DNA from 2 places in the Actinoplanes sp. CA-051413 genome. Region 2 is predicted to be linked to the other one. Evidence: predicted binding sites of a transcription regulator. Region 2 holds the regulator's gene; the other holds the start of a gene.
What was found. The regulator HspR, encoded in region 2, represses chaperone genes until heat shock. The targets are predictions, from matches to a motif close to TTGAGTNNNNNNNACTCAA.
Positions count from the first base shown of each region.

Region 1 (11,228 bases), 3.0 Mb from region 2:
GAAGAAGATCCAGCGCCACGACACCCACTCGGAGAACACTCCGCCCAGCGTCGGCCCGACCACGGACGCGACGCCCCAGACGCTGGCCACGTACCCCTGGACCTTGGCCCGCTCGCGGACCGAGTAGAGGTCGCCGATGATCGTGATGGTGGTCGGCATGATCGCCCCGGCGCCGAGACCCTGCAGCACCCGGAAGACGATCAACGGCACGATGCTCCAGGCGATTCCGCACAGGATCGAGCTGACCAGGAACAACCCGATCCCCCACAGGATCACCGGCTTGCGCCCGAACAGGTCGTTGAGCTTGCCGTAGATCGGCACCGACACGGCCTGGGCCAGCAGGTAGACGGAGAAGAGCCAGGGGAACTCGGTGAAGCCGCCGATGTCGCGGACGATGGACGGCACCGCGGTGGCGATGATCGTCGAGTCGATGGCGATGAGGCCGGTGGAGAGCATCATGGCCAGCAGGACCGGGCCGCGGGCGGAACGCAGCCCCACATTGTTCTCCGTCACCGTGACGATCTACCCCGCCCGAGCCGATTCAGGCCTGTTCTCGGCTGCACCACCAACTCGTCCGCCCGCCGACCGTGCTCTTGACCATGGGAGCGCCGTCGCGGGGACAGTGGCCACCCGGGATGCGGAACGGGATGATGCCCAGCGTGTGCACCCCGCCGTCCCTGATCGCCGAGCGCACCGCCCGGCGGGTGGCCCGCAGCAGGCGGTCGACGTCGTCGGCGGTGAGCCGGTCGACCCGGCGTCCCGGGTTGACGCGCGCCGACCACAGGATCTGATCGGCCAGCAGGTTCCCGATCCCGGCGATCGCCTCCTGGTCGAGCAGGCGCGCCTTGACCGGCGCCGTGCCGGACGCGAGCGCCGCCCGGAACTCGGCCGGGGTCATCGTGGCCGCGTCCGGGCCCAGCGAGGCGATCGGCGGGTCCAGGCGTACGCGGCCGAGCCGGCGCGGGTCGACCAGCATCAGCCGGCCGCCGTCGGCGAACGTCAGCGAGAAGCGGCCCCACCGGTAGTCGCCGAGCCGGCGGCGGCCCTCCCAGTAGTCGCCGCCGTCGATCTCGCTGCCGTCCGGGTCGGCGATCACGATCTTGCCGGACATGCCCAGGTGGATGCCGAGCTCGGGGCCGTCGTCGCCGGCGTCGCACCACATGCTCTTGCCCCGGCGGTGCGCCGCGGTCAGGGCCCGCCCGACCAGCGCGGCGCGGATCTGGCCCGGCAGGTGCGGACGGCACACGTACGTGTCGGAGTCGTCCACGTCGACGATCTCGCGGCGCAGGCCGGCCCGCTCGATGACCGCCCGCGCCGACTCGACTTCCGGCAGCTCCGGCATGGTTTCTCCCCGATCGGCGGACGCGGAAGCCGCCCGGGCCGATCGCCCGGGCGGCTTCCTTTGTACGGCAACTACCCTCAGGCCGCCGCGACCATGCCGGCGGACACGGGCTCCAGCGCCGAGCCGAGGATCTCCCGGACATCGGAGACGATGTGTACGGTCAGCGCCTTCAGCACGTCGGCCGGCACCTCGTCGAGGTCGGGCTCGTTGCGCTGCGGCAGGTACACCTCGGTGAGGCCGGCCCGCTGGGCGGCGAGCAGCTTCTGCTTCACGCCGCCGATGGGCAGCACCCGGCCGGTCAGCGAGACTTCGCCGGTCATGCCGACCTCGGCGCGCACGTTGCGGCCGAGCAGCAGCGAGACCAGCGCGGTGGTCATGGTGACACCGGCTGACGGCCCGTCCTTGGGCACCGCACCCGCGGGCACGTGCAGGTGGATCGGGTGATCCAGCTGCTCCGGGGAGATGCCGAACTCCTCGGCGTGCGCCCGCACGTAGGAGAGGGCGATCTGCGCCGACTCCTTCATCACGTCACCGAGCTGGCCGGTGACCGACAGCCCGCCCTTGTCGCCGGGCAGCAGCGAGGCCTCGATGTAGAGCACGTCGCCACCCATCCCGGTCACGGCCAGGCCGGTGGCCACGCCGGGGACGGCGGTCCGCTCGGACGACTCCGGCAGGAACCGGGGCCGCCCGATCAGGCCCTTGAGGTCGGCGGGCCCGATGGTGACGGGCAGGTCCTTGAGGGCGGCCTTGCGGAACGTCTTGGCCAGCAGACGCTCGAACGACCGTACGCCGGCCTCCCGGGTGTAGTTGGCCGCGATCTCGCGCAGAGCGTCCTCGGTGACCGTCACCTCGCCGGGCGACAGTGCGGCGCGCTCCAGCTGGCGGGGCACCAGGAAGTCGCGGGCGATGGCGACCTTGTCGCTCTCGGTGTAGCCGTCGATCGAGATGAGCTCCATCCGGTCGAACAGCGCCTGCGGGATCGTCTCCAGCACGTTCGCGGTCGCGATGAACAGCACGTCGGACAGGTCCAGGTCCAGGTCGAGGTAGTGGTCGCGGAAGGTGTGGTTCTGCGCCGGGTCCAGCACCTCCAGCAGCGCCGCGGCGGGGTCACCGCGGTAGTCGCTGCCGACCTTGTCGACCTCGTCGAGCAGCACGACCGGGTTCATCGAGCCGGCTTCCCGGACGGCCCGCACGATGCGGCCGGGCAGCGCCCCGACGTACGTGCGACGGTGGCCGCGGATCTCCGCCTCGTCGCGGACGCCGCCGAGGGCGACCCGGACGAACTTACGGCCGAGCGTCCGCGCGACCGACTCACCCAGCGACGTCTTGCCGACACCGGGCGGCCCGGCCAGCAGGATCACCGCGCCGGAGCCACGGCCGCCGACGACCGACAGGCCCCGGGACTCGCGGCGGGCCCGGACACCGAGGTATTCCACGATGCGTTCCTTGACCTCGTCCAGCCCGTGGTGATCGGCGTCGAGGACGGCCCGGGCCGCGTCCAGATCCACGGCGTCCTCGGTCCGGACGTTCCAGGGCAGCTCCAGGACGGTGTCGAGCCAGGTCCGGATCCAACCCGCCTCCGGGTTCTGCTCGCCGCCGCGCTCCAGCTTGCCGACCTCGCGCAGCGCCGCCTCGCGGACGTTGTCCGGCAGCTCGGCCGACTCGACCCGGGCGCGGTAGTCGTCGCTGCCGTCGGCCTCGCCCTCGCCGAGCTCCTTGCGGATGGCCTTGAGCTGCTCACGCAGCAGGTACTCACGGTTGCGCTTCTCGACCGACTCGCGGACGTCGCTGTCGATCTTGTCGCTGACCTCGGACTCGGCCAGGAAGTCACCGGTCCACTCGATCAGCAACCGCAGCCGGGCCTCCACATCGGCCGTCTCCAGCAGCTCGCGCTTGCGGTCGTTGGACAGGTACGGCGCCCAGCCGGCGGTGTCCGCCAGGTCGCCGGGGTCGTCGATGGCACTGACCGAATCGATGACCTGCCACGCCTCACGGCGCTGCAACACCGTGACCACCAGCTGCTTGTACTCGGCGGCGAGCTCGCGGGCGTGCTCGGTGGTCGCGCCGGCCGTGACCGGTTCGGCCTCGACCCACAGGGCCGCGCCGGGGCCGGTCACCCCGCCGCCGATCTTGGCGCGTACGCCCGTACGCAGGACAGCGGCGGGCGACCCGCCGCGGGACTTGCCGACCTGCTGAAGGCTCGCCACGACGCCGTGGGTCGCGTAGCGGTCCTCGAGGCGCGGGGCGATGAGCAGTTCGGAGCCGGCCGAGGTGCGGGCCGCGTCGACGGCGGCCTGCGCCGCCTCATCCAGCTCGATCGGGACAACCATGCCGGGGAGCAGGACGATGTCGTCAAGGAACAACACGGGGAGTCGCTTGCTGGTCACTCGGTACCTCCGAGAAGTTGAGTATGTCGCGCTCAACCTCGGAGCCGTTCCCGATCTTCCGGTGTTCACTGCAGGCGAAAATCACCCGGACTGGATTCATCCCATAATCCCATGTTTCACTGGTCGGGTGTCTACCACCACCACCGCGCTCGCCCCGGCCCGGCTGGCCCGGGGCATCCTGCTCGCCGTCGCCCTGACCGCCCTCAACCTGCGCACGGCCGTGACCGGATTCAGCGTGCTGACCGGGGAAGCCGCCGAGGATCTGCACTTCGGGCCGCTGGTCGCCGGGGCCATCGGCACGATCGTGACCGCCTGCTTCGCGGTGGCCGCGTTCGCCGCCCCGCCGCTGGCCCGCCGGCTCGGCCTGGAACGTACCGCCGCGCTCGCGGTGACCGCCACCACCGCCGGCATCCTGCTGCGCGCCGTCGCGTGGTCCCCGGCCGTCATGATCGTCGCCACTGTCATCGCCTTCGCCGGGGTCGGCGCGTCCAACGTCATTCTGATCCCGATCGTGAAGCAGCACTTCCCGGAGCGGCTGCACGCGGTCAGCACCATGTACATGGTCCTGCTCCAGGTCGGCCAGCTGGCCGCGCCGCTGCTCGCGCTGCCGCTGGCCCACGCGTACGGCTGGCGTACGGCAGCAGGCGCATGGGCCGTGGTGACCGCCGTGGCGGCGGTGCTGTGGTTCGTCGCGGTTCCCCGGTCCCGCGTCCGGGCCATACCGGCCCCGGCCCCGGCACCCGTCTTTTGGCGTACGCCACTGGTTTTGGGTCTGATCGGTTTGATGGCCATGACCACGCTGCACGTCTACACGCTGGTGACCTGGTTCCCGGCCATGCTGGAGGACGCCGGGCTGAGCACGACCGCGAGCGCGCTGCTGCTGTCCTGGTTCGCCGGGCTCGGCCTGATCGCCGCCTTCGTGGTGCCGCCGCTGACCAAGCGCATGCGCAACAGCTACCCGATCGTCGTCGTGTGCGTCGCGCTGATGGGCATCGGCTACGGGGGCATGCTGGCGGCCCCGGCGACCGGCGCCTTCGTCTGGGCGACCGCCTTCGGCCTGGGGGTGAGCACGTTCCCGCTCTGCCTGACCCTGATCGGCGCCCGCGCGGCCGACACGCAGAGCGCCTCCCGGCTGTCCGGCCTGGTCCAGGGGGTCGGCTACGGCATCGGCTGCGTCGGCCCGCTGACCCTCGGCGCGATCAACCAGCTCAGCGGCGGCTGGAACTCGACGTACGTGCTGCTGGCGGCCACCCTGCTGATCACCCTCGGCGCCGGCTGGGCCGCGTGCCGGCCGGTCCCCGCGCCCGCCGATTAGGCTGCACCCCGTGTCCCGCCCGATGTTTGATCGCGCCGCCCTCAGCACCCGCGTGACCGACCTCTTCCGGTCCCAGGTCACCGACGGCACCTGGCCGCTGGGCGGCAAGATCCCGACCGAGTCCGAGCTGGTCGAATGGAGCGGCGCCGGGCGCAACACGGTACGCGAGGCGATCGGCTCGCTGGTGCAGGCCGGCATCCTGCGGCGCGAGCAGGGCCGCGGCACCTTCGTGGTGTCGACGTCCGACCTGCGCTCGTCAGTGTCCCGCCGGGTCGCGGCCACCTCCCGCCGCGACAGCCTGGAGCTGCGGCTGGCGCTGGACGCCGCGGCCGCCCGGATCGCCGCGGTCCGCCGCACCGAAGCCGACACCGAACGCCTGGTCACCCTCCTGCACGAGCGGCAGAACGCCTGGGCCGGCGGCGACGCGCACGAGCGGGTGCGCGCCGACTCGGCCCTGCACCGCGCGGTGGTCGGCGCCACCCACAACGCGCTGATGCAGGAGGTCTACGAGGGACTGCTCGGCGTCTTCGAGGAGGTGCAGCTGCACGACGTGGCCGGCGAGACGGACGCCCTGGCCCAGCTGCACACCGACCTGGTCGAAGCGATCGTCGACGGCGACTCCGACCGCGCGGCGGCCACCATGTCGACGCTGCTCCAGCCGCTGATCGAGGGCGCGGAGCCGGCCACCCCCTCCTGACGGCGTGGCCGTTCGTCACCCGCGTTGCCTGTCCTCCGCCGGCTCGGCCGTCCCTCGGCGGCCCTGGGCGACCATGCCCACCAGCTTGGCGGCGTTGGAACGGCGTGCTCCCCCGGCCGTCGTGGTGACCGGTGCGGCCACCGGGACGGCCAGCTCCGACGGAAGCGTCACCGTCGCGATGACCCCGCGGTGGGGCGATGGCCGGAGCACCACACCGATCCCCCACTGGGCAGCCAGGAAGCCGACGACGAAGAGGCCGAGCCGCGCGCTCTTGGCCGGGTCGAACTCCTGTGGCTCGGCCAGCCGGCGATTGGTCTCGTCCAGGACGGACCGGGACATCCCCAGGCCCTGGTCCTCGATCTCGATCGTGACGCCGTCCGGGACCCGTTGGGCCGACACCCGCACCGGCGTGTCCGGCGGCGAGAACGTCGTGCCGTTCTCCAGCAGCTCGGCGAGCAGATGCCCGAGGTCGGTCACGGCCGGCTCCGGCACTTCCGCGTCCGTCAGCGGGCCGATCTCGATCCGTTCCGCGTGTTCCACCTCGCCCGCCGCCCGGGTGATGACCCGGGCCAGCGGCTCCGGGCCGAATCCGCGCCGGCTGCGTGCGGAGCCCGCGAGAATCACGAGATGTTCGGCGTGCCGGCGCATCTGGACGGCCAGCTGCTCGGCCCGGGCTGTTGCGCGTTCTGCGGCGGCGTCCCCGGGCGGCGTCTGGGCGAGGGCCTGGAGCTGGCGATCCACCAGCGTCTGGTTGCGGCGGGCGATGTTGACCAGGGCTTTGTTCATGTCGTAGCGCAGCGCGGCCTCGCCGGCCGCGGAGTCGATCGCGCTCTGCTGCACCTCGCTCAGCGCGGCTCCGACGTCGGCGATCTCGTCGTCGCCCAGGGACAGGCGCAGCGGGTCGCCGTCCGTGTCGATCTGCTCGCCCGCCCGCACCCGCACGACCATCTCGGGCAGTCGCCGATGGGCCAGCTCGTTGGCCGCTGTGCGCAGGACCGACAGCCGCCGTACGACGGAACCGCCGATGCGGATCGACAGGAGCAGCGACGCCAGGATGGCGATCAGGCCCAGCATGCCCGAGATGCCGAACCGGAACAGGATCCGGTCGCGTTCCGCGTCGGCGAACTCCGCGGCCTTGCCGTAGCCGGTGGCCAGGAAGTCGTAGAACTGACGGACAGCCGGGATGAAGGTCGCCTTCCACTCGGCCCGCGTGGTCGACACCGGTCCACCGAAGCCCTCGTCCCGGAGGATGCGATCCTCGGCCGCCCGCAGCGCCACGAAGTTGGGGCCGCTGAGCATGCTCTTGAAGGCGGCCTGGTCCGGCGCCGGCAGCGTGGAGCCGGCGACCGGGATCTGGAAGCGCAACGCCCCGACGATCTCGGTCAGCTGCCGAGGTTCCCCGGCGTCGAAACTGCCCGCCGACGTCACGCCGGTCAGCAGGGCGTCCTCCTGATGGAGCAACTCGCCGGTCCGGCGCATGGCGACCGAGGTGCGCATGACCCGTTCCACCAGGGGATCGCTGGAGACGGCGGCCGCGGTGGACACGCTGAAGGCGTAGCTGATGATGCCGTTGTAGCCGCTCACGGCCACGGCACGGGTGATGCTCCCGGCGTCGACCTGGGTGCGCAGCAGGACCAGGGAGTCGCGGGCCGCGAGCATGTCGGCGATCCGGGCCCGGGTGATGTCGGCCGAGATGCCGCTGCCCCGGAAGTGCCGGGAAAGGTCGCGGAACTCGGCCACTGCCGCGTCGGTCGCCGCCCGTTGAGCGCGCAGCGCGGCGATGTCTCCGCCGGCCGCCGCCAGGATCTCGACGGACATGCTGCGCTCGGCCTGCAGTGCAGCCACCATCTTGTCGCACGGCTGGCTGACGTTGTCCTGGGTGTGGTTGGTGTTCCGCAGCGCCGTCGCGTCGGCGAACGACGCGTTGACATCCAGGATCCACAGCGCGGTCAACGCCGCGACGGGCACCAGCAGCACCAGGATGATCTTGGAACGGATGGACCTCGGTTTACGCCCCACGAGACCTCATTCATGGCAGTTCCTGCGTGCCCGTGGATCAGGTGGACGTCCCCGGGCCTCCATCTGGGATCGCTCCCATGTGAGTACTCGGTGGAACAGTCGGTGGTTCAGAATCCGCCGAAGGTGCCCCGAAAGACCACGGATCGTGCCCGTACGACGCCGGCTCGCGCCTTGATCACCTCGAGGGCCGGCATAGGCGCCGTTGCGCGGCTCGCTGAACCGTTTCAGGCAGCCTCATTGCTGTGCCAGCCCCGCTTGGGAGACGAATGCCCGCCGGGGTGCCCGACGAACAGGGTGCAATCCATGTCGTCGCGGCTTTGCGCCGCAGGATCCTGGCGCTCCGGGCACCAGGTGTACGGGTTGATCTCGGACGCGCTCAACGTCCACTGAACCCACCACATCGTCTCCTCGACCTGCTGGCCGAGAGCGGCGTGTGAGCCCGAGTGCCCCCGCTCGAGCTCACAGCCCAGCTCGGACTGCACGCTCGGAGCCGGCACCGGAAGCTCGCCAAAGAAGGCGAGCTGTGCCGCGTCAAGGGTGATACGGGCGGGGCAGGCAACCGGATCTTCGCTGTCCATAGACATGCATCCATTGTTGCCCCCGCCGGAGCTTTCCCACACCCGACAACTGAACCGGTTTTGTAAATTAGGCCCTGATCACTTCGTAGAGAGCCGTCCAGCCGTCGGTGCCGTGACCGGCGGCGACAGCCCGGTCGTAGTGCGACCTGACGGCCGCCGGTAGCTCCCGGTCGACCCCGGCCTCCTCACTGGTACGCAGAATGTGCCCTGCCGTGGCCCCCATCATCAGGACGGTGCTGAGGTCACCCGGGTGTTGCCCGGCAGCGATCCTGGCCGCCAGCTCCGCGCCGCTGCCGACCATCGCCGGGACGTCGGTGAGCATGGTCATCGCGTCGGGCAGGAAATCGGCCGCCGGCACGCCGGCCGCGGTCACCATGGCGGTGGAGTGCAGCAGACCGGACAGCGTGGTCAGGAAGACGTTCAACTGGGCCTGGTAGAACAGCTGGGCCAGTCCCGGATCGGCGCCGAGGTAGCGCGGTTCGCCGATCAGCCGCAGTGCCGGTTCGTGGGCGGCGAGGATCTCGCCGGGGCCGCTGTAGTAGACGTACGCGCCGGGCCCGCCGACCACCGGGGGTGGCACCATGACGCCGCCGGTGACGAAGTGCGCGCCGTGGCCGGCCGCCCAGGTCGCGGCCGTGCGGGACGCGTCAGGCGTGTCGGAGCTGAGGTTGACGAGGTCACGGCCGGTCAGGAAGTCCGGGTCGCGGCCCAGGATCTGGTACATCGCCTCGTAGTCGGTGAGGCTGAGGATCGTGAGCGGGCTCGCGGTGACCGCCTCAGCTGGGGTGGCCGCTCGGGTGGCACCGGATTCGACCAGGCCATCGGCTCGTGCGGGCGTACGGTTCCACACGGTGACGGGGTGGCCGCCGCGCAGCAGGACGCCGGCCATGGCCCGGCCCATCGGGCCGAGGCCGATCACGGTGACAGGTTCCTGGCTCATCGGGTGGTCCTCAGCTCTTCGAAGATCCGGGCGGTGTCGAGGTCGCCGTGGCCGGCGGTGAGCTGCCGGCGGACGAGGTCGTGCACGGGTTGCAGCACCTCGGTCGAGACGCCCTGGCCGGTGCTCGCGCGCAGCAGGGCGGCCAGGGCTGCCTCGGTGAACCGCAGGCTCTGGCCCCCGCCGGCGTAGTTCCCGGCGTCGACCGTCGCCGCGTAGCCGGCGAAGCTGCCGGTCATGGCGGCCAGGAACGGCGCCTGCCGCCGGGCGAACTCGGCCGCCGGGACGCCTTCGGCGGCGAGCATCGCCGCGCCGTGCAGGAAGCCGGCGACCATTGTGTACATGCCGGTGAGCATGGCCATGTCGTAGAGCGCGGCGAGTCCCGCGTCGGCACCGAAGAAGGTGCTTTCGCCCCACCGGTCGAGCAGGTCGCGGTGCTCGGCGAAGACGGCCTCCGCGCCGGCGTAGAAGATCGCCGATCCGGGGCCGCCGATCATGGCGGGGACGGCCAGGATCGCGCCGTCGAGGTAGGCGATGCCGTGGCCGGCGGCCCAGGCGGCGAGCTCCCGCGATTCGGCGGGTGTGGTCGTGGTCAGGTTGAGCACGGCGCGGCCGGTCAGCGCGGCGGCGACCGGGTCCAGGACGTCGTGGACCGAGCGGTGATCGAACAGGCAGACGACGACCGGGCCGTCGCCTGTGATGGCCTTCTCGACGGTGTCGGCGACGATCGCGCCACGACCGGTCAACGGCTGCGCCCGCCGTGGGTCGCGGTTCCACACGACCGCGGGAAGGCGGGCGTCCAGCAGTGTCTCGGCCAGGGCGGTGCCCATCGCGCCCGTACCCAGGATTGTGGTCATGGGTATTGATGGTTTGCCCGTACAGTCGGGCCGGCAAGTACCCACTATTTTGTTCGGTACTTACCTAGAGGTGAGTATGGAGGGGACGATGGCAGCCGGCGCGAGGCGTGGACCGTACATCTGTGGCATCGATGCCGGGATGGACGTGGTGACCGGTAAGTGGAAGTCGTTGATCCTCTGGGAGCTCAACACCCACGGCGTCCGGCGCTTCGGTGAGCTGCGGCGGGGGCTGCCGGGGGTGAGCGAGAAGATGCTCGTCCAGCACCTGCGGGAGATGGAGGAGGACGGGCTGATCCACCGGGAGATCTACCGCGAGGTGCCGCCCCGCGTGGAGTACTCGCTGACTCCGGACGGCATCTCCCTCAACGAGGCCCTCAGCGCACTCGGCGCCTGGGGTCAGCAGCGGGTCAAGCGCCTTGCCGCCGAAGGCAGCCTCGTCGAGGGCGTCAACCCGCTACCCGGGCCCGTACCAGAGCTCTGACATGATCGATGCGGTGACCGGGAGCCTGTTCGCCGTCAGTGATCTGCACGTCTCGTACCCGAGGAACAGGAAGATCGCCGGCCGGCTGCGCCCGGAGTCGCCGGACGACTGGCTCATCGTGGCCGGTGATGTCGGCGAGGTCTTCGCCGACGTCGAGCAGACCCTGGCCGGGCTGCGGGAGCGTTTCGCCACGGTGATCTGGGCGCCCGGCAACCACGAGCTGTGGACCCACCCGAACGATCCGGTGCAGCTGCGCGGCGTGGAACGCTACGACGCGCTCGTCCGGATGTGCCGGGACAACGGCGTGCTCACCCCGGAGGACAACTATCCGGTGTGGACGGGACCGGGCGGCCCGGTCACCGTGGCGCCGCTGTTCCTGCTCTACGACTACTCGTTCCGGGTGCCCGGGGTCACCGGCAAGGAGGAGTCGCTGCGCCGGGCGTACGAGGCCGGCGTGGTCTGCACCGACGAGATGATGCTGCATCCGGCGCCGTTCCCGGACCGGGAGTCGTGGTGCTGGGACCGGGTGGCGCGCACCCGCGAGCGGCTGGACGCCGTCGACCCGGCCATGTCCACAGTGCTGGTCAGTCACTGGCCGCTGGTCCGCGAGCCGAC
Region 1 is NZ_CP192100.1:3,157,725-3,168,952, reverse strand. Features, by position in the region: gene ACQP2Y_RS15015 (MFS transporter) at 1-498, opposite strand, end outside; gene ACQP2Y_RS15010 (Fpg/Nei family DNA glycosylase) at 542-1,342, opposite strand; gene lon (endopeptidase La) at 1,420-3,672, opposite strand; gene ACQP2Y_RS15000 (MFS transporter) at 3,857-5,044, shown strand; gene ACQP2Y_RS14995 (FadR/GntR family transcriptional regulator) at 5,055-5,741, shown strand; gene ACQP2Y_RS14990 (sensor histidine kinase) at 5,757-7,760, opposite strand; gene ACQP2Y_RS14985 (hypothetical protein) at 7,985-8,344, opposite strand; gene ACQP2Y_RS14980 (NAD(P)-dependent oxidoreductase) at 8,406-9,278, opposite strand; gene ACQP2Y_RS14975 (NAD(P)-dependent oxidoreductase) at 9,275-10,132, opposite strand; gene ACQP2Y_RS14970 (winged helix-turn-helix transcriptional regulator) at 10,221-10,613, shown strand; gene ACQP2Y_RS14965 (metallophosphoesterase family protein) at 10,627-11,228, shown strand, end outside.
Region 1: a site for HspR is predicted at 3,747-3,765, ahead of lon (endopeptidase La). Genes of this name have one in related genera too.

Region 2 (11,228 bases):
GTGGTGGGGGCCGGTGCGGCTGCCGGCGGCTGCATTGCGTACGACATGGACGTCTCCCGGGTGATCCGTTGCGGACGAACCTACCTGGACGCGCGACGCGCCGCCGGGATACCCGGCGGCGCGAGACGAGCGGGGGTCAGGCGGGATCGGCCGGCGGGCGGCCCGGCTTGTCGTCGGAGGGCGGCGGCGGCGACGCGGGCGGCGACGGCGGACTCCACGGATCGGTGGGCGGCACGCTGCCCGTGTGCGGGTCGCCGCCGGTCGGGTCCTGGGCGGAAACCGCGCCGGCACCGGAAGCGGGCGGCGGGGTCGTGTCGCCGGCACCGCCGGGCGGCGAGCTCTGCGGATACGGCGGCTGACCACCCGGGCCCGGATACGGCGGCTGGCCGGGCTGACCCGGGTACGCCTGCCCGGGATAGCTCTGGCCGGGCTGACCTTGGCCGGGCTGGCCGGGGTACGTCGGGTACGGCGACTGGCTCGGGTATCCCGGGTACGCCGCCGGCTGGCCCGGATAGCCCGGGTACGGGTTCAGCGGGTCCCACGTGGCCTGCGGCTTGCGGAAGTAGGCGTTCGCGGCCGGCAGCGCCAGCAGGATCACCGCACCCAGCAGCGCCAGCACGACCAGCACGGTCAGCAGCGTGGAGATCGGGGTGAACCAGCCGGGCAGCTCGTCGGAGAGCCGGGCCTCGACCTCGCTGGCGCTGGGCCCCGAGGTGTTGCCGGCGTCCAGGTTCATCCCGCTGGTCGCGGCGTTGCCGAGCAGGCCGAAGCCGTTGCAGCAGAGGAAGATGCCGCCGACCACCCAGGTCGTGATGCGGGCACCCTGCTTGCCGCGGTTGTTGTAGATCGCCAGGATGGCCAAGCCGGCGGCGAAGAGGATGTTGATCACCACGCCGACCACGCTGGCCGCCACGATGACGCTCTCGGTGCCGGCTCCCGCGGTGTCGGCGTAGAGGTCGGAGTAGACGCGCCGGATCGTGCCGATCGTGGTCAGCGACAGCACCGCGGAGATGATCGAGGCGGCCGCGCTGAAGTAGAGCAGGTATGACGAGACGGAAACGACCGTCGGGCGGGCCCGGGTGGGGGTCGTTCCGGGGTACATCGGATCAGACACGGCGCTACCTCCTAGATCCACCACGGTATCGGGCGGCTGCCAGATCCGTCGACCGGCCGACATCGAGCCCCCAGCTGTGGCAACATCGCCCGATGTACGACGAAATCGCCTGAAACAGGTCGCTCGTTCAGGGGGACGACACAGGTCGAACGTGACCCCTACACTTCCATCCGTGGCGCGCCGCAGGCACCAGAGTCCAGCGGTGACGCCCCCTGCCCGGCCGAGTCGCCGCCCCCGCCCAACGCATGCCGGGGGCCAGGCAGACCGGATACGGGCACCTTCCCGATTGCGCCGGCCGCGTGACCATGCCGCGGCCGCCCCAGACTCGACAAGGACCGGTGAGTCCCATGCCCCACGCAGACACCCTGACCGTCGTGCACCATGACGACACGAGAACCAGCTACACCGACGTCCGGTACCAGCTGCACCGCGACGGCATCAGGATCTGGTCGTCCGACGGCGAGCACGCCATCACGGACATCTTGATGACCCACGCCTACCGGCAGCGGGAGGCACGGGCCAGCTGACAGACGAAAACCGGGGCACCCGATCGGGTGCCCCGGTTTTTTCATGCCCGGCGTACGGACAGACCGTCCTTGCCCTCGCTGAGGTCGACCCGGACCGTGTCCCCGTCGACGATCTCGCCCGCGAGCAGCGCCCGGGCCAGCGAGTCGCCGATCGACGACTGGACCAGCCGGCGCAGCGGACGCGCGCCGTAGATCGGGTCGAAGCCGCGCTCACCCAGCCACTGCACCGCGGCCTCACCCACCTCGAGGGCGAGCCGGCGGTCGGCGAGCCGGTGCCGCAGCCGGCCCAGCTGGATGTCCACGATGGCCGCCAGGTCCTGCGAGGTCAGCGAGTGGAACACCACGATGTCGTCGAGCCGGTTGAGGAACTCGGGCTTGAAGTGCGCCCGGACGGTGGCCATGACCTCCTCGCGCCGTTCCTCCTCGCCCAGGGTGAAGTCGGAGATGATCGACGAGCCCAGGTTGGAGGTCAGCACCAGGATGGCGTTGCGGAAGTCGACCGTACGGCCCTGGCCGTCGGTGAGCCGGCCGTCGTCGAGGACCTGCAGCAGCACGTCGAAGACGTCCGGGTGGGCCTTCTCGACCTCGTCCAGCAGCACCACCGAGTACGGCCGCCGCCGCACGGCCTCGGTGAGCTGGCCACCCTCCTCGTAGCCGACGTATCCGGGCGGGGCGCCCAGCAGCCGGGCCACGGAGTGCTTCTCGCCGTACTCGCTCATGTCGATGCGGACCATGGCCCGCTCGTCGTCGAAGAGGAAGCCGGCCAGCGCCTTGGCCAGCTCGGTCTTGCCGACGCCGGTGGGGCCGAGGAACAGGAAGCTGCCGGTCGGGCGGTCCGGGTCGGCCACTCCGGCCCGGGCCCGGCGTACGGCTCCGGAGACGGCGGCCACGGCCTCGGTCTGGCCGACCACCTTGGCCTGCAGCGACTCCTCCATCCGGAGCAGCTTGGCGGTCTCGCCCTCCATCATCCGGCCGGCCGGGATGCCGGTCCACGAGGCGATGACCTCGGCGATGTCGTCGGCGCCGACCTCCTCCTTGACCATCGGCGGCTCGGTCTTCTCCTCCTCGGCCGCGGACGCGCTCTCGATCTCGGCCATCAGCGCGGGGATCTCCTGGTACTGCAGGCGGGAGGCCTTCTCCCACTCCGCGTCGCGCTGCGCGCGCTCCAGCTCCGCCTGGGCCTCGTCGAGCTGCTTCTTGATCTCACCGACCCGGTTCAGGCCGCCGCGCTCGCGCTCCCAGCGCGCGTTCAGAGCGGTCAGCTCCTCCTCGCGGTCGGCGAGGTCACGCTCCAGCCGCTCCAGCCGGGCCACCGAGGCGGGGTCGGTCTCCTTGGCCAGCGCGAGCTTCTCGACCCGCATCCGGTCGACCTGGCGCTGGAGCTGGTCCAGCTCCACCGGGCTGGAGTCGATCTCCATGCGCAGCCGGGAGGCGGCCTCGTCGATCAGGTCGATGGCCTTGTCCGGCAGGAACCGGTCGCTGATGTAGCGGTCGGACAGCGCCGCGGCGGCGACCAGCGCGGCGTCGGTGATCTGCACCCGGTGGTGGGCCTCGTAGCGGCCCTTGAGCCCGCGCAGGATGCCGATCGTGTCCTCGACCGTGGGCTCGCCGACCACGACCGGCTGGAAGCGCCGCTCCAGGGCCGGGTCCTTCTCGATGTGCTCGCGGTATTCGTCCAGCGTGGTCGCGCCGACCATCCGCAGCTCACCGCGGGCCAGCATCGGCTTGAGCATGTTGCCGGCGTCCATCGAGCCCTCGCCCTTGCCGGCGCCGACGACGGTGTGCAGCTCGTCGAGGAAGGTGACGACCTGGCCGTTGGAGTTGCGGATCTCCTCGAGCACGCTCTTGAGGCGCTCCTCGAACTGGCCGCGGTACTGCGCGCCGGCGACCATCGCGCCGAGGTCGAGCGAGACCAGCTTCTTGTCGCGCAGGGTCTCCGGGACGTCGCCGGCCACGATCCGCTGGGCCAGGCCCTCGACGATCGCGGTCTTGCCGACGCCGGGCTCCCCGATCAGCACCGGGTTGTTCTTGGTGCGCCGGGACAGCACCTGGACCACCCGGCGGATCTCGGCGTCGCGGCCGATCACCGGGTCGATCTTGCCCTCGCGGGCCAGCGCGGTCAGGTCCACGCTGTACTTCTCCAGCGCCTGGTACGTCTGCTCGGGCTCGGCGGTGGTGACCCGCCGATCGCCCCCTCGGACCGCCGGGAAGGCGCCGACCAGGGTCTCCTCGGTGGCACCGGCGTCGCGCAGGGTCTTGCCCACCGCGCCGCCGACGCGGGCCAGGCCGGCCAGCAGGTGCTCGGTGGAGACGTACTCGTCGCCGAGCGGCTTGGCGATCAGCTCGGCCTCACCGATCGCGTTGACGAACTCGCGCGACAGGCTGGGCTCGGCGGTGGAGGAGCCGCGGGCGGAGGGCTGCTGCTCGACGGCGCGTACGGCCGCGCGCCGGACGTCGGCCGGATTGGCGCCGACCGCGCGCAGCAGCGCCGACGCGGTGGAGCCACCGGTGTCGAGCAGCGAAAGGAGCAGGTGCCACGGCTCGACGGTGGCGTGGCCCCGCTGATTCGCGTCGGCTACCGCACCGGTGATGACGTCGCGGCTCTTGGTGGTCAGGCGTTCGGCGTTCATGAGCTCCCCTGGATCGGATCTTCCCCAGTAGTGCAGCAATCCGAGACTTGAGCGTATTCCACTCAACTCTACGTCGGCCACTCACCCGAATCCGGGGGTAATCGGCATCACCATGGGCAATGCCCCACGATGGCCGTAGCGTGGCCGTAATGGCCCAGGAAACATCGTCTCAGCTCGGGTCACGCATCGGTCGGGCTCTGCTCCCGCTCGGATTCCTCTTCCTGGCCGTCGGCATCTCGACCGCCCTGTTCAACCCGTTCCTGTCGCTGTTCCTCAGCACCGACGTGGACGCCGGGCCCGTCAAGATCACGTTCTTCCTGATCGTCGCGCCGCTCGGCGGCGTGCTCGGCTCGATGCTCGTCGGCCGGCTCTCCGACCGGCGGCCGATCCGGCGCCGGCTGCTGATCGCCGGCGCGGTGGCCGGCCTGATCGGCACCGGCCTGACCGCGGTCGTCCGTGACTACTGGGTGCTGCTCGCCCTGGCGGTCACCGCCTTCGCGCTGGCCGGGTCGCTGTTCCCGCAATCCTTCGCGTACGCCCGGCAGGTCCTCGAACGCGACGACCCGGCCCGCGCCGCGCTCGGCATCAGCGCCCTGCGCACGGTCTTCTCGCTCGCCTGGGTGGCCGGCCCGCCGCTGGCCGCGTTCCTGCTCGACGCCGGCAGCTTCGTCTGGGTCTACGGCACCGCCGCCCTGATGTACGCCCTCGCCGCCGTGGTCGCGATCTTCTGGCTCGACGAGGTCCCGGCGCCCGCGGCCGCTGCCCCCGACACCCCGGACGCGCCCGTCGACGACCGCCTGGACGCGCCGAGGTGGACGCTGTGGCTCACCGCCGCCGCCTTCACGCTGCTCCAGACGCCGCTGACCCTCGCGGTGCAGGCCCTGCCGCTGTTCATCAGCACCGACGTGGGCGGCGACGTCGGCGACGCCGGGCTGCTGCTCGGGCTCTGCGCCGCCCTGGAGATCCCGCTGATGCTGGGCCTGGGGGTGCTGGCCACCCGGCTGCCGCTCCGCGGGCTGCTGTTCGGCGGGGCCGCCTGCGGTGTCGCGTACTACGCGCTCGTCGCCGTGGCCACCGACCTCTGGCTGCTCGTCGGCGGGCAGGTGCTCAACGCGCTGTTCATCGCTGCGGTCTCCGGGCTGGGCATCTCCTACATGCAGAACATGTTGCCCCGGCAGCCCGGACGGGCCACGACCCTGTTCACCAACTCTTTCCCGCTCGGCGCGATGCTGGCCGGGCCGCTGTTCGGCGTCGCCCAGCACTTCGACTACCGGCTCGCGTACTGGCTGTGCACCGGGCTGTGCGCGGCCGGGCTGCTGCTCCTGATCGTGGTACGTAACGAGCGCGTACCGCAGCCGGCCTGACTGATCCGTTACCGTTGAGGCGTGCGCGTACGGGTAGAGCAGACTCCACTGCCGGGAATCGGTGTCCGGCACGACCTGGTGACCTCGTCGGGCCGTACGGTCGGGGTGGTCTCGCACCGCAACGGCCGCCGCGACCTGGTCCTCTACGACGTGGACGACCCCGACGCCTGCCTGGCGTCGATACCGCTCACCGACGACGAGGCGGAGGCGCTCGCCGACGTCCTCGGCGCGTCCCTCATGCTCGGCCAGCTCGCCGGCCTGCGGCAGCAGGCCGCGGGTCTGCTCACCGAGCAGATCGCCCTGCCCGCCGGCTCGCCGTTCGTCGGCCGCCGCCTGGGTGACACCCGCACCCGCACCCGCACCGGCGCGTCCATCGTGGCCGTCCTGCGCGACCGCGAGGTGATCGCCTCCCCCGGCCCGTCCTTCGGTTTCGAGGCGAACGACGTCGTCGTCGCCGTCGGCACCCGCGAAGGTCTGGACGGCGTCACCGCCATCCTGGCCGGCGACACCGGCGACTGAGGCACTGAGCCAACCCGCGGCGGAAAACCCAAAGAAGGCGGAGGTTGTGCACAGCACGACGATCCTCTTGATCGAGGTCGGCGCGCTCCTCTTCGCGCTCGGCATGCTCGGGCGCATCGGCCGCCGCTTCGGGCTCTCACCCATCCCGCTCTACCTGCTCGCCGGGCTCGCCTTCGGGCACGGCGGTTTCCTGCCGCTGTCGGCCAGCCAGGAATTCATCGAGGTCGGCGCCGAGATCGGCGTCATCCTGCTGCTGGTCATGCTGGGCCTGGAGTATTCGGCGAGCGAGCTCGTCGGCAACCTGCGCTCGGCCGCGCCCGCCGGCGTGGTCGACGCCGCGCTCAACGCCCTGCCCGGGGCCGGTTTCGCGTTCCTGCTCGGCTGGGGCTGGGAGGCCGCGCTGGTGCTGGCCGGGATCACCTGGGTGTCGTCGTCCGGGGTGATCGCCAAGGTGCTCGGTGACCTGGGCCGCATCGGTAACCGCGAGACCCCGGTGATCCTGTCGGTGCTGGTCATCGAGGACCTCGCGATGGCGTTCTACCTGCCGCTGGTCACCGCCGTGCTGGCCGGGGTGGGGCTGGTCGGCGGGCTCAAGGCGCTGGCCGTCGCGGTACTCACGGTGGTCGCGGTGCTGGTCGTGGCGATCCGGTACGGCCACGCGATCTCCAGCTTCATCTCGGTCAAGGACGCCGAGGCGCTGCTGCTCAGTGTGCTGGGGCTGACGCTGTTCGTCGCCGGGGTGGCCGCCGAGCTGAAGGTGTCCGCTGCTGTGGGAGCGTTCCTGGTGGGAATCGCGCTCTCGGGTCCGGTCGCCCACCATGCGACGCAGATCCTGTCGCCGTTGCGCGACCTGTTCGCGGCGGTCTTCTTCGTGTTCTTCGGGCTCTCCACCGATCCCGCCGCGATGCCGCCGGTGCTGCTGCCCGCGCTGGGCCTGGCCGTGCTGACCATGCTGACCAAGGTGCTGACCGGCGTGATCGCCGCCCGCCGGGCCGGCATCGCGCTGCCCGGTCAGGTGCGCGCCGGGCTGGCCCTGATGCCGCGCGGTGAGTTCTCGATCGTCATCGCCGGGCTGGCCGTGGCGTCCGGCGTCGAGCCCGAGCTGGCCCCGCTCGCGACCGCGTACGTGCTCATCACTGTGGTGACCGGGCCGATGCTGGCCCGCCTGTCGGACTACGCCTGGTTCAAGGCAATGATCCGGAAAAGGACGGCTGTGCGCCGGCCGGTGGAAGCCGTTCCCGCTGCTGAATGACCTTTTCCGCGCTCAGCGAGCGCTAAGCTACTGACCAGTATCCGAAAGTGATCTCTGACGACTTCCGTAGAACACTCACCTCGCGCTAACGTGTCGCCGCGACAACAACGTGTTATCGGGTGACCAGCGACTCGCCGGATGCAGGGGGATGCCTTCCCAGCGGGTCAGCACGGCCCTCTGCCGGGGAGGACGGCGGCATGAGTGAGCTAAACGAGGCGGCGTCGTGACCGTGCGTGAGTCGGCTTTCTTCGGGTTCGTGAACCCGGTCGATCCACGGCCGGAAGAGCTGCAGGCCTGGGCCTACCACCCGGAGGCCGTGCCGCTGGACGCCATGCCGTCCGACTGGGACCTGCTCATCGCCGGTGACGTGCTCGCGCCGACCCTGTTCGAGCTGGCGATGGACCGGCAGTGCCCGGCCCGCCGCTTCGCGCTGCACTGCATGTACATCTACGCGGCCGACGGTGTCCGGCCCAACGCGACGTCGCAGCGCAAGCGCCGCCTGAAGAAGTACGTGGAGCGCGCGGAAGAGGTCGGCGACGAGCCGATGGCGATGTGGGCGCACAACTGCCGGGTGCTGATGACCCGCCCCGAGCTGTTCGAGTACGAGGACTGGATCGAGGGTGGCCTGGTGCGCCACCCCCGACGCCTCGCCGCCTTCGGCCGCCGCTAGGACTCCTACCGCTCGCCGGAGCGACGCGGGCGCCACACCACCAGCGCGGTCGACGGCCGTTCCTGCCGCACCAGATCGCGCCCCGGGTACGGCCCGACCGACTCCAGCTGCGCGATCCGCTGGTACGCCTCGCCGAGCTGCTGTTCCAGCTCGGCCACGCGTTCCTGCAGCTCGCCCACCAGCTGCTCGAGCCCGATGATCCGCTTGATGCCGGCCAGGTTGACGCCCTCTTCCTGGCTCAGCTTCTGCACCTCACGCAGCAGCGCGACGTCACGCTCGCTGTAGCGGCGACCGCCGCCACCGGCCCGGCCGGGCTGCACGAGGCCGAGCCGGTCGTACTGGCGCAGCGTCTGCGGGTGCATCCCGGCCAGCCGCGCCGCGACGGAGATGATCAGGACCTTCGCGTCGGAGGCCTGCTCCCACGAGATGCTGATCTCTTCATACATGTGCCACCTCCTGACAAGGGTCCTGACCTAGCCGCGGCGCAGCCGGGCCTCGATGCGCTCCCGCTCGGCGTTGGGCGTGAGCTTGGCGAACTGCTCGAGCGCGTCCCGGGCCTCGGTGGTCACCGCGGCCGGGGACGGAACCTGCACCTCGACGGTGACCAGCAGATCGCCGGCCTGGCCGTCGCGGCGCTGCACACCCTTGCCGCGCGCCCGCAGTGTGCGGCCGCTCGGCGTGCCGGCCGGCACCCGCAGCGTCACGGGCGTGTCCAGCGTGGGGACGCGCAGATCGGTGCCGAGCACCGCCTCCGCGAACGTGATCGGCACGGTCAGCGTGATGTCGTCGCCGGTCCGCCCGAAGATGTCGTCCGGCCTCACCTTGACCTGCACGTACAGGTCGCCGGCGGGGCCGCCCTTGTCGCCCGGCTCACCCCGGCCGGAGAGCCGGATGCGCTGGCCGTCGGCGACCCCGGCGGGGAAGCGGACGTTGATGGTGCGGTTCTTGGTGACGCCGCCGGTGCCCCGGCACTCGGGGCACTTCTCGTCGACGATGCTGCCCGCGCCCTGGCACTCGCGGCACGGCTCGGAGAAGCTGAACGACCCCTGGTTGCGGGAGATCAGCCCGGAGCCGTGACACTGCGGACAGGTGCGCGGCACCGTGCCGGGCTTGGCGCCGTTGCCGTGGCAGGTGTCGCAGACCCCCGGCGATCGCAACGTCAGCGGCAGCGTCGTGCCCTTGACCGCGTGCGCGAAGTCGAGCGTGACCTCGGCCTCGACGTCCCGGCCCCGCTGGGGTCCCCGGCGGGCGCCCGCTCCCGCCCCGCCGGCGCCACCGCCGGAGAAGATGGAGCTGAAGATGTCGGAGAAGCCCGCGCCGCCGAACCGGCGGTCACCGGACCCGCCGCCCTGACCGGCCCCGCTGAATCCGCCGCCGAACAGGTCGGACGGGTCGAACTGGGAACCGCCCGGACGGGCGCCCCGGCGGAACGCGCCCGAGCCGAACAGGGAGCGCATCTCGTCGTACTCGCGGCGCTTCTTGTCGTCGGAGAGCACGTCGTACGCCTCGGACGCGGCCTTGAACCGGTCCTCGGCGTCCTTGTTGCCGGGGTTGTGGTCCGGGTGGTTCTCCCGGGCCAGCTTGCGGTACGCCTTCTTGATCTCGTCGGCGGAGGCGGACTTGCCCACCCCGAGAACGGCGTAGAAGTCCTTCTCCAGCCAGTCCTTCGAACTCATCCAGCCCACCTCCTCCACCGGATCGTCGTCATAGGGGCCAAGGTCCCGCCCACCGTGCGGTGGGCGGGACAGGTGCTCGTCACTCGGGGTCGGCGACCGCGACCAGGGCGGGCCGCAGCAGCCGCTCGCCCAGGGTGTAACCGCGGCGCATCACCTCGACGCAGGTCGGCTCCGTGACGTCGGCCGACGTCAGGTGCGCGACGGCCTCGTGCCGGGTCGGGTCGAAGGGGTCACCCTTCTCGCCGAACGCCACGAGCCCGAGCTTGCCGACCGACGTGCCGAGCGCCTCGGCCACGGTGGCGAACGGACCGTTCAGGTCACCGTGCTCGCGGGCCCGGTCGATGTCGTCCAGCACCGGCAGCAGCGCGGTGAGCACCGAGCCGGTGGTCTGCTCGGCCGCCACGCTGCGGTCACGGTCGACGCGCTTGCGGTAGTTGGCGTACTCAGCCGTCACTCGCTGCAGGTCCCGGGTGCGCTCTTCGAGCTCGGTGCGCAACGCCTCCAGTTCGGCGCCGAGGGCGGGCGTGTCGACTACCACGCCCTCCTCCGGCTCCTCGGCAGCGCGGTGCGCGCCTCCCGCGGACTCCTCCTCGGCCTGCTTGGCCACCTTGGTGTCCTTACCTTTCACGTCGATCTTGCGCCGGTCCCGGATGACGACGCGCTCGGTTGCCTCACCGTCGTCGGACCGGCTCACTTCTTGTCGTCCTCGACGATCTCGGCGTCCACAACGTCGTCAGCGCCGGCGTTCGGGCCCGCGCTTGCGCCCGCCGCACCGGCACCCGGGCCACCGGGGGCGCCCTGCGTGCCGTCGGGGCCGGGAGCGTCCTGCGTGCCGTCCTGGTTCTGCTGCGCGTACAGCAGCGAACCCGCCTGCTGGGAGACCGAGGCCAGCTTCTCGTGCGCGGTCTTGATCTTCTCGATGTCGCTGCCGCCCAGCGCGCCGCGCAGGTCACCCAGCGCCTCGCTGATCTGGTTGCGCGAGTCCTCGGGCAGCTTGTCGCCGCTCTCGGCCAGGAACTTCTCGGTCTGCCACTGCAGCTGCTCGGCCAGGTTGCGCGTCTCCGCGTCCTCCTTGCGCTGCTTGTCCTCGTCGGCGTGGTCCTGGGCGTCGCGCATCATGCGCTCGATGTCGTCCTTCGGCAGCGCGGAGCCGCCGGTGATCGTCATCTTCTGCTCCTTGCCGGTGCCCATGTCCTTGGCGGCCACGTGCACGATGCCGTTCGCGTCGATGTCGAAGGTGACCTCGATCTGCGGCACGTTGCGGGGCGCCGGGGGCAGGCCGGTCAGCTCGAAGGTGCCGAGCTTCTTGTTGTACGCCGCGATCTCGCGCTCGCCCTGGAAGACCTGGATCAGCACGGACGGCTGGTTGTCGTCGGCCGTGGTGAAGACCTCGGAGCGCTTGGTCGGGATGGTGGTGTTGCGCTCGATGAGCTTGGTGAAGATGCCGCCCTTGGTCTCGATGCCCAGCGACAGCGG
Region 2 is NZ_CP192100.1:111,216-122,443, reverse strand. Features, by position in the region: gene ACQP2Y_RS00565 (hypothetical protein) at 1-47, opposite strand, end outside; gene ACQP2Y_RS00560 (hypothetical protein) at 137-1,114, opposite strand; gene ACQP2Y_RS00555 (hypothetical protein) at 1,462-1,641, shown strand; gene clpB (ATP-dependent chaperone ClpB) at 1,683-4,271, opposite strand; gene ACQP2Y_RS00545 (sugar efflux transporter) at 4,421-5,635, shown strand; gene ACQP2Y_RS00540 (cation:proton antiporter regulatory subunit) at 5,657-6,154, shown strand; gene ACQP2Y_RS00535 (cation:proton antiporter) at 6,201-7,406, shown strand; gene ACQP2Y_RS00530 (hypothetical protein) at 7,630-8,076, shown strand; gene ACQP2Y_RS00525 (heat shock protein transcriptional repressor HspR) at 8,082-8,522, opposite strand; gene dnaJ (molecular chaperone DnaJ) at 8,550-9,752, opposite strand; gene grpE (nucleotide exchange factor GrpE) at 9,832-10,446, opposite strand; gene dnaK (molecular chaperone DnaK) at 10,443-11,228, opposite strand, start outside.